3 regions of the Lysinibacillus sp. BS3 genome follow, and region 2 is predicted to be linked to each of the others. Evidence: riboswitches for the same ligand, from Rfam matches in the RefSeq annotation. Region 2 holds a riboswitch; each other region holds the start of a gene.
What was found. A riboswitch is a leader RNA that binds a small molecule or an ion and turns the genes downstream of it on or off. The one in region 2 is predicted to bind lysine.

Region 1 (3,290 bases), 1.6 Mb from region 2:
CTTCAAATGCAGTACGAGTACGGAGAGTGAAGAACATCATTGCTAGGGCGAATGAAGAACCACCTGCTAACCCTAGAAGAACCATCCACAGTACCCCAAGACTTGTCCATTCCATGACAACTCCAACAAATCCTACTAAATAGAAGGATGTAAACATCAATACAAGTGGGCGTTGAGAAGTCATTTTACCGGCAATAATAGGCACTGCTAAGGCCATTGGTACTTGTGAGAATTGCATGATTGAAAACATCCAGCCAGCTTTATCAGGGGCTAAACCTTGAGCAATATAGATCTCAGGTATCCAAGCTGCTGTTGTGTAGAATAATAAAGATTGTAAACCCATTGCCCCTGTGACAGCCCAAGTAACAGGTGATTTCCATAAAGGTGTACTGGTCTTCTTAGATGTAGTAACTGGTTCCGGTTTATTTGATTTTAGTTGAGGTATCCAAATTAAGATTGTAATTAGAACGAGTATGAGTGCAATGGAAAGTGCACCTTGCCAGCCTAACGATGAATTAGCTATCGGATAGCTAATACCAGCACCAAGGCCTGCAGTAAAATTCATGGACATGGTGAAAAAGGCCATTAATAAACCCACATGATAGGGAAATTTTAATTTCAATAATCCTGGAATTAGTACATTTCCAAAAGAAATGGCTACGCCAATTAACACAGTACCCAATAGAAGTAATTCTGTAGTACCAAGTGAACGAAGGACAATTCCTAAGGCCAAGAGAAAAGTTGATAAAAATAATGTTAGCTCAAGCCCTAGTTTGCGTGCTACAACTGGTGCAAATGGAGATATAACAGCAAAAGCCAGCAATGGTATCGTTGTTAGAAAGCCTGCCAATACATTAGATATTCCAAGATCTTCACGGATAAAGGATATAATTGGGCCAACAACAGTTAGTGGCATTCGTAATGTAGAGGCTATAAAGATAACTCCAAAGACTAAAAGTAAGGTTGTTCCTTTCCAGCTAATTTTTTTACTTGGAAAACTAGTGGAATGATCATTTGTAGTCAAAATAAAATCCCCCCTAATAATAACCATTCTAATTGAACTACTATAACACTTTATCACACTATTAAAAATAGTAGAAGATTCATAAAATACAGAACATTTATGGTTGTATTGAAATGTCTATGGTCTTATGTTAGTATAATAAACATCATAAATTTAATAATTATATGCCTCATGTTTGTATTGAGGTAGAGGTCGCGATATTTATAAGTATGCTAATTGAAATGACAAGCATTGATGAAATTAGTTGAAAGGAAATATTGCCGAAGTGTGAGGGGACTTGAAAACCTCATGCTGGGGCTGTCTCCGAAAGGAACAGAACTGTCACGTTTGCACAACGTGTTGAGCTATCATGTAGGAAAAACTGAGGATTAATGTAGCCATCACAGTGTATATGTGATGGCATTTTTTTGCCTCATAAATAGGAAGGAAGCTATATCGTGAGTGAAATAAAAGTAAATCAGCTCGGACATAAAGCACCGAAGCTGAAAAAAGAATTAAAAAGCCGTCATATTACAATGATTTCTTTAGGCGGTACAATTGGTACGGGACTATTTTTAGCCAGTGGAGGAGCAATTGCTCAGGCAGGTCCTGGAGGAGCATTGCTTGCCTATGCTTTAATTGGTATTATGGTGTATTTTTTAATGACAAGCTTAGGGGAAATGGCTGCCTATATGCCATCCTCAGGTTCATTTAGTACGTATGCAACCAAATTTGTAGATCCTGCCTTGGGCTTTGCATTAGGCTGGAACTACTGGTATAACTGGGCAATCACCATTGCTGCCGAAATTGCTGCTGTGTCATTAATTATGAAATATTGGTTCCCAGATAGCTCATCAGCACTTTGGACAGTATTATTTATTGCTGTTGTATTGACGTTTAATTTACTATCCGTAAAAAGTTATGGTGAAAGTGAATATTGGTTTGCCATGATTAAAGTAGCAACGGTTATTGTTTTTATTATCATTAGCTTACTAATGATTTTTGGTATTTTAGGTGGGCAGGCTCCTGTAGGTTTCACTAATTTCTTTGTTAGTGATGGGCCATTCCATGGTGGCTTCCTTGCTACATTTGGTATTTTCCTAGCTGCAGGATTTTCATTCCAAGGGACAGAATTATTAGGAATTACAGCTGGTGAAACAGATGATCCTGGTAAAAATATTCCGAAGGCTGTTAAATCTGTATTTTGGCGTATTCTTTTGTTTTATATTTTAGCGATTGGTGCAATTGGGATGTTAATTCCATTTACAGACGAACGTTTATTATCAGAAGATATCGCAGTATCACCGTTTACACTAGTGTTTGACCGCCTAGGTATTGCCTTTGCTGCTTCATTAATGAATGCCATTATTTTAACGGCTATGCTGTCAGCAGGAAATTCAGGACTATATGCATCTTCTCGTATGTTATGGCAATTAGCAGTGGATGGACATGCACCTAAATTTTTTGCAAAGCTAAGTCGTAGAGGTATTCCGATTTATGCACTTATGGCAACATTAGCTGTAGGCTGTTTAGCATTTTTGGCATCCTTCTTTGGCGATGGAGTGGTTTATATCTGGCTATTAAATGCTTCTGGAATGTCTGGCTTTATTGCATGGCTAGGTATTGCGTTTAGTCATTATCGTTTCCGCCGAGCGTTTGATGCACAAGGCTTAGATCCAAAGTTATTACCTTATAAAGCCAAATTATATCCTTTTGGACCATTATTTGCTTTTACAGTTTGTATGATCGTAGTCATTGGACAAAATTACACAGCCTTTACAGGCGATAAGTTTGATTGGTACGGTATCCTTGTTTCGTATATTGGGATTCCATTATTTTTAGCATTATGGTTTGGCTATAAATTAAAGCACAAAACAAAAATGCTTCCACTTGAAGATTGTGATTTAAAAGTTGAAGATTAAATAATAGAGCTGTTCTATAAACCAAAGAGTGATGGTTTATGGAGCAGCTCTTTTTTCAACACTCATAAACAAATCTCTAATGATACATCATAAATATGGTAATGTAATATACATATGGAAATTGGGTTTGATAGGAGAGGTGCATCATAGTGCAAAAGCATATTTTACTTGTAGAAGACGATGAAGCCATTCGTGAAATGGTTGATAATTACTTAACGATGGAAGGTTTCCAGGTCACAACAGCGACTAATGGCGAAGAGGCATTACAAAATTGTTTGCAAAATATCTTTGATTTGGTCATCTTAGATATTATGATACCTAAATTAAATGGATTGGAAGTATTAAAGATTATTAGAGAGCAGGCA
Region 2 (3,290 bases):
TTTGTTGGGCGCTTTTATGAAAAGCCAGAGCATATTAAGCCAAAAGAAATTTTTATTCCACAAGCCATTGATGCAGCTATCTTAACAGAATTATTAGAAATTAAAGTGCTCACACCGAAAAGAGGTCAAAAGAAGGAATTGGTTGAATTAGCTACCAAAAATGCTGAAATTGCTGTGGCAGCTAAATTCCAGCTAATAGAGCGTCAGGAAGAACGTACGATTGGTGCTTGTGAGGCACTTGGTGAAGCAATGGGTATTAGTTCACCTTTACGAATTGAAGCTTTTGATAATAGTCATATGCATGGAACGGATGCAGTGTCTGCTATGGTTGTTTTCATTGATGGGAAGCCTGCGAAAAAGGAGTACCGAAAATATAAAACGCGTACAGCAGCCAAGCATGATGATTACGGTGCAATGCAGGAGGTTATACGTCGTCGCTATATACGTGTTTTAAAGGAAGGACTACCATTACCAGATTTAGTCTTAATTGATGGTGGTAAGGGACAAATGGAAGTAGCCCGTGAAGTACTAGAAGATGAGCTTGGTCTTGTTATACCGATTGCTGGTTTAGCCAAGGATGATAAGCATAATACATCTCAGCTCTTGTTTGGTGATCCACCAGAAGTGATTAGCTTAAAACGTACAAGTGATGGCTTTTATTTATTACAACGAATTCAAGACGAAGTCCATCGCTTTGCTATTACCTTCTTGCGTCAACAGCATGAGAAGCATGCCATTCAATCTGTATTAGATCATATTGAAGGGGTAGGACCAAAACGAAAGCAACAGCTGCTTAAACATTTCGGTTCAGTCAAAAAAATTCGAGAGGCGAGCGAGCTAGCATTACAGGAGGCTGGGATGCCCGCTAATTTAGCAAGCCAAATTTTTAGCTATTTTCAGCAACAATCATTGTCAAAGGAATAGGCATGTGCTATGGTTATAAATAACATTGTTTTCAATGTTATGGAGAGCCAACTGCGTGACTAGTTTGTTTACGCTAAGGCTTAATGAATTGAATACATTCACTTTAAAGTGATGATAGAGGTGCAAGATTCAAGAGTAACACGATGGAGGATGGACAAGTCCAGAGATATTGTGTGAAAGGGGAGCTTGCCGAAGTACAGTATTGTTGTTCCATTGCTGTACTGGTTTTGCATTTAAGAAATGTAAGACTGTCGATTCTAAACGTTTCGGAGAGCTATCACACATGCGCAAGTTACGATTATTGTACATGTTATAGGCAGCTTTCACGTTATGTGGAGGCTGCCTTTTAGTTTTCTAGAAACGGTTTTACCCCCCATAATTTGGTGAAATACATGAACTGGAAGGGAGAACGAAAGAAATGGCTAAAATCGTGATGAAGTTTGGAGGAGCTGCATTAGCTTCTTCTGAACAAATCCAAGAGGCTGCTAGGAAAGCGATTGCTGAAAAGGACAAAGGATTGGATGTAGTAGTGGTCGTTGCAGCAATGGGACACACTGCGAAAGAGATGAAAATGATGGTACACCAACTAACTGACGATGTGTCGAAAAGAGAATTAGATGCAGTTTTGTCAACTGGCTCTCAATTATCTAGTGCTTTATTTGCCATCGCTTTGCAGGAAGCAGGCTATGAGGCTGTGTCTCTAACTGGATGGCAAGCTGGTATACATACGGATGGTATGTATCGACAGGCTCGTATCGACTATATAGATATTAGTCGTATGGAAGAACATTTTGCACAGGGACAAATTGTGGTTATTGCTGGAGAACAAGGGATTGACGAAGTGCACAATATCACCACGCTTGGGAAAGGTGGAGCTGAAACAACTGCTGTTGCACTTGCCATAGCGTTGGAAGCGGAGAGAGTAGATATGTATACAAATGTGGACGGTGTTTATACAGCAGATCCACGATATGTTCCCAATGCCCAAAAGCTTCAAGAAATTTCCTATGATGAAATGTTGGAATTATCGAATTTAGGGTCTCATATCATACATCCTCGTGCGGTGGAGTTAGCGAAGAAATTTCAAATGCCTGTTATTATACGTTCAAGTTTAATAGAATCAGTAGGCACTTTATTGAAGGAGGAAGTGGAAATGGAAAAAAATTTAGTCGTTCGTGGTGTTGCATTTGAATCAGATATTATTCGTTTAACAGTAGGGTATGATGCTTTTTCCAATGCTTCATTAGCAGATATATTTACGGTTCTTGCAGAGAACCGTATTAATGTAGATATTATTGTCCAAGCCATTATTGATGGGTTGAAGCCAACTGTATCGTTTTCCATTTTAAAAGAGGAATTTGCGGAAGCATTACGTGTTTTAGAGGATAGTAAATTATCACTTGGATTTAGTTTTGCTGACTTCGAAATTGGACTAGCAAAAGTTTCTATTATTGGTTCAGGCATGGCTTCTAATCCAGGCGTTGCTGCTCGTATGTTTGATCGGTTACGTCGTGAAAATATCCCTGTAAAAATGGTTAGTACTTCTGAAATAAAAGTGTCCGTTGTTGTACCACAGGATGATATGATCCAAGCAGCTAATGCTCTCCATGATGAGTTTAATTTAGAGCAAGCACTTTACATATAATAATAGAAGAAACAGCATTTTATGTAATTGACCGAAATAAAAGGAAGAAAAAAGAAGGATTGTCATCCCATTCTTTAATGGGAAACAATCCTTTTTAATTATTCTGAGGGAATGGTATTCATAATACGTTCTTTAACGTCCCATTTGACTGTAAACATGACGTATTGTTGCTTTTCCCGTTTTTCATTATAGCATTCTGTCAGATAGCCTTTAGCTAGTTGAATTTGCTCTGCTATAAATCCTGCTTCAAGTTTAAAGCTGCGCTGCTTTATTTGAAGAATTTCAGGGTCATTTGTCAACTGGAAAATACGTCCATCTTTTGATTCCTTTATGAGTTCTAATGTACCCCAGCAGGCATCTGCGAAAAATGCGATAAGTTCATCTTGACTTTTACATGGGAACTTGCGAGCAAGCTCTTTACCTGCCCAATAAAGGACGTCATCTTCATGTTTACCGAGTATAGAAGATAGAATATGATCACGAATGATCTCATAGCCAAATGATGAGATTGTAGGAGATGGAGTGTTTAACATTGTTATCCTTCTTTCTTAGAATTTTCTTAAAATTTAACGGTAATAAAGTAATGATAGATTTTTCGAGAAAAAACGACGCATCATGTACTAGATTAGTTCTTTAATAAGCTCTATGAAAAACTCCGAGTTGCCTTGACGCTCGTAGCTCTTGAGAGTACAATAAACATGTCATAATATTGTACCATGAT
Region 3 (3,290 bases), 1.1 Mb from region 2:
TCAAATCTCTGGCGATGAGATTCATTTAAATAACTTCTTTGATATCGGTATTGCTGTATCGACTGAAGAAGGTTTAGTCGTACCAGTTGTACGCGATGCTAATAGCAAAAACTTTGCAGAAATCGAAAAAGATATTGCTAACTTAGCGACAAAAGCTCGTGATAAAAAATTAGGCTTAAATGACATGGCTGGTGGATCATTCACAATCACAAATGGTGGTGTATTCGGTTCATTAATGTCAACACCAATTATGAACGGTACACAAGCTGGTATTTTAGGTATGCACTCAATTGTAAACCGTCCAGTTGCAGTAAATGGTGAAGTTCAAATCCGTCCAATGATGTATGTAGCACTTTCATACGATCACCGTATCATCGATGGTAAAGATTCTGTAGGATTCTTAAAAACAGTTAAAGAATTAATCGAAAATCCTGAAGATTTATTATTAAATTCATAATCCCATTAAACCCTGCGAACACTGTTCAGCAGGGTTTTTTTGTATGACGAAAGGTATTGACCGATTCTATGCTTGAAAGAGTACGAATGTTACATCGTTTAGAGGAGCAAAGAAAGAAAAAAACGCAACTTTTCTCATATGTAGAACATACTCTATAATAAATATTTGTTGTAATTTTCAGAAATATCAACAAAAGTTCAACGATTTAAAGTGGAAGCAGAACGCACAATATCCTAATATTGTCATTAGTCAGAAAAATGTTAAAATCGTCTTGACGAACATATTAGTTTTATAGTAGTATCTAAATATCAATTAAATAAACAAACCTCACGAATTGTTACCAGTGAGGTAGAGGCGCGGTATTTATTAGTTCATTGTTGAGTAAAAGCAAGCGAAGACGCAATGAAGAAGGAAATATCGCCGAAGTATAAAAGGAGCTCGTACTTTTATACTGGGTCTGCAGTGAATAAGTGCAGGACTGTCCTAGTAAATGGATTTCCAGATTTACTAGGTTGTGCTATCTCGGAAACATGGAAATTATAGTGAGGATTTGGGCAACTGTCATAAAAGGTAAGACCTAAGTTCAATAAACTTAGGTCTTTTTTAGTACAGTTGTCTTATTTTTTTACAGAAAAGGGGAGTTTTTCATGAAAAGAAAATGGTTGTTAGTAATGATCTCTATCATGACGGCAATTGTGCTAGCTGCATGTGGCACAAGTGACAAAAAAGAGGGCGGTTCAAGTGATGCTGGAACTGACAAAGAAGAAGGTGGCGGTGAATTCCGAATTGGAATGGAGGCTGGCTACCCACCGTTCAACTGGACACAGCAAGACGATGCAAATGGTGCAGTGAAAATTGCGGATAATGCAGAGTATGCAGGTGGCTATGATGTACAAATGGCAAAGAAAATCGCTGAAGGTCTAGGCAAAGAGTTAGTCATTGTTAAAATGGAGTGGGACGGTTTAGTTCCAGCGCTACAATCAAACAAAATTGATGCAATTATTGCAGGTATGTCACCAACAGAAGAACGTAAGAAAACAATTGATTTTACAGAAAACTATTATACTTCTGATTTTGTTATGGTTATTAAAAAAGGTAGCAAATATGAAGGCGCAAAATCGATTCAAGACTTCTCAGGTGCTAAAATTACATCACAATTAAATACATCAAACTACACAGTTATCGATCAAATTAAAGGCGTAGAAAAGCAAACAGCAATGGAGAGCTTCCCAGCAATGCGTGTGGCGTTAGAAGCAGGTAAAATTGATGGCTATGTAGCTGAACGTCCAGAGGGCATTTCCGCTTCTGCTGCCAACGATAAATTCACATATGTAGCATTTGAAGAAGGCTTTGATACAGACCTATCAAATACTTCAATTGCTGTAGGCTTACGTAAAGATGATGCAAATCGTGAAAAAATCAATGAAATCCTAAAAGGCATTTCAGAAGATGATCGTCAAGCGATTATGGAAGAAGCTATTTCTCAACAACCCGCAGCACAATAATGACATGGCACGGACTAGCAATTAGTCCGTGCATGATCATTTCATCATTATCAAAATGAGAACCTCTCTACATAATGATAATGTCCTAGCGTGACAAATCATAGAATGGTAGAAAGAGCTAGGACACAAAAGAAATAAGCGAGCAAGATGACATTGTTAGGAGGAACATCATGAGTCTTGAATGGATACTTTCAATTATTGAAAACAACTGGCAAATGTTTTTACGAGGTGCGTATTATACGTTACTGATTTCGAGTATTAGTACAATTATTGGTGCATTTATCGGATTTTTCATCGGAATTATGCATACGATTCCAGTTCGTAAAAAAGGTGTGAAATTTTATAGCTTAAAGCTCATTAATTTTATACTAACATGCTATGTTGAATTTTTCCGTGGTACACCAATGATTGTACAAGCTATGGTTGTCTACTACGGATTAGATATCGCATTCGGTATCGATATGCACTTTATTACAGCAGGTATTTTAGTCGTTTCCCTCAATACAGGGGCCTATATGGCAGAAATTGTTCGTGGCGGTATTGTATCCATTGATAATGGTCAATACGAGGCAGCATCAGCAATTGGCATGAATCACTTCCAAATTATGCTTCATGTTGTCTTACCACAAGTAGCGCGTAATGTTTTACCAGCGACAGGTAACCAATTAATCATGAATATTAAAGATACAGCCGTATTAAATGTCATTGGAGTAACGGAATTATTCTTCCAAACAAAATCAATTTCGGGTAACAACTTCCGTTATTTCGAATCATTCTTCGTTGCATGTGTTCTTTATTTCATCATGACATTTACCGCATCTCGCATCCTTCTGTATGTTGAAAAACGTCTAGATGGTCCTGATGCCTATCAAAAAGAACAAAAAGAAGCCGTATAGGGGGACGCACAAATGGCAGTCATTAAAATCGAGCATTTAAGTAAATCATTTGGACGTAACCAAGTGTTAAAAGATGTGAATTTCCAAGTGGAAAAAGGAGAGGTAGTTTGTTTAATTGGCTCCTCTGGCTCTGGTAAATCCACATTGCTTCGTTGCATAAATTTATTAGAAACGCCAAGTGGCGGTCAAATTATTTATAAAGGGGAAGACATCCTAGATGAAAAGCACAATATTCAAGAATATCGCACACATTTAGGCATGGTGTTCCAGCAGTTCAATTTATTTAACAACCACAATGTCATAAGTAATTGCACGGTGGGCCAAATCAAAGTGTTAAAACGTTCGAAAAAAGAAGCAGAAGAAACGGCGCTTAAATACTTGAAAATCGTTGGCATGGATCAATATGTGAATGCCAAGCCCCGTCAACTCTCA

Region 1: it holds a riboswitch for lysine, as region 2 does, so the genes downstream of both, AAJG31_RS12140 (amino acid permease) here and AAJG31_RS20055 (aspartate kinase) in region 2, are expected to answer to the same signal.
Region 3: it holds a riboswitch for lysine, as region 2 does, so the genes downstream of both, AAJG31_RS02280 (transporter substrate-binding domain-containing protein) here and AAJG31_RS20055 (aspartate kinase) in region 2, are expected to answer to the same signal.

What each region holds. Positions count from the first base shown of each region.
Region 1 is NZ_CP154860.1:2,468,285-2,471,574, reverse strand. Features, by position in the region: gene AAJG31_RS12145 (MFS transporter) at 1-1,024, opposite strand, end outside; lysine riboswitch at 1,203-1,379, shown strand; gene AAJG31_RS12140 (amino acid permease) at 1,462-2,925, shown strand; gene AAJG31_RS12135 (response regulator transcription factor) at 3,075-3,290, shown strand, end outside.
Region 2 is NZ_CP154860.1:4,047,551-4,050,840, forward strand. Features, by position in the region: gene uvrC (excinuclease ABC subunit UvrC) at 1-924, shown strand, start outside; lysine riboswitch at 1,032-1,209, shown strand; gene AAJG31_RS20055 (aspartate kinase) at 1,343-2,569, shown strand; gene AAJG31_RS20060 (YslB family protein) at 2,668-3,102, opposite strand.
Region 3 is NZ_CP154860.1:444,777-448,066, reverse strand. Features, by position in the region: gene odhB (2-oxoglutarate dehydrogenase complex dihydrolipoyllysine-residue succinyltransferase) at 1-457, shown strand, start outside; lysine riboswitch at 799-985, shown strand; gene AAJG31_RS02280 (transporter substrate-binding domain-containing protein) at 1,105-1,962, shown strand; gene AAJG31_RS02275 (amino acid ABC transporter permease) at 2,133-2,858, shown strand; gene AAJG31_RS02270 (amino acid ABC transporter ATP-binding protein) at 2,871-3,290, shown strand, end outside.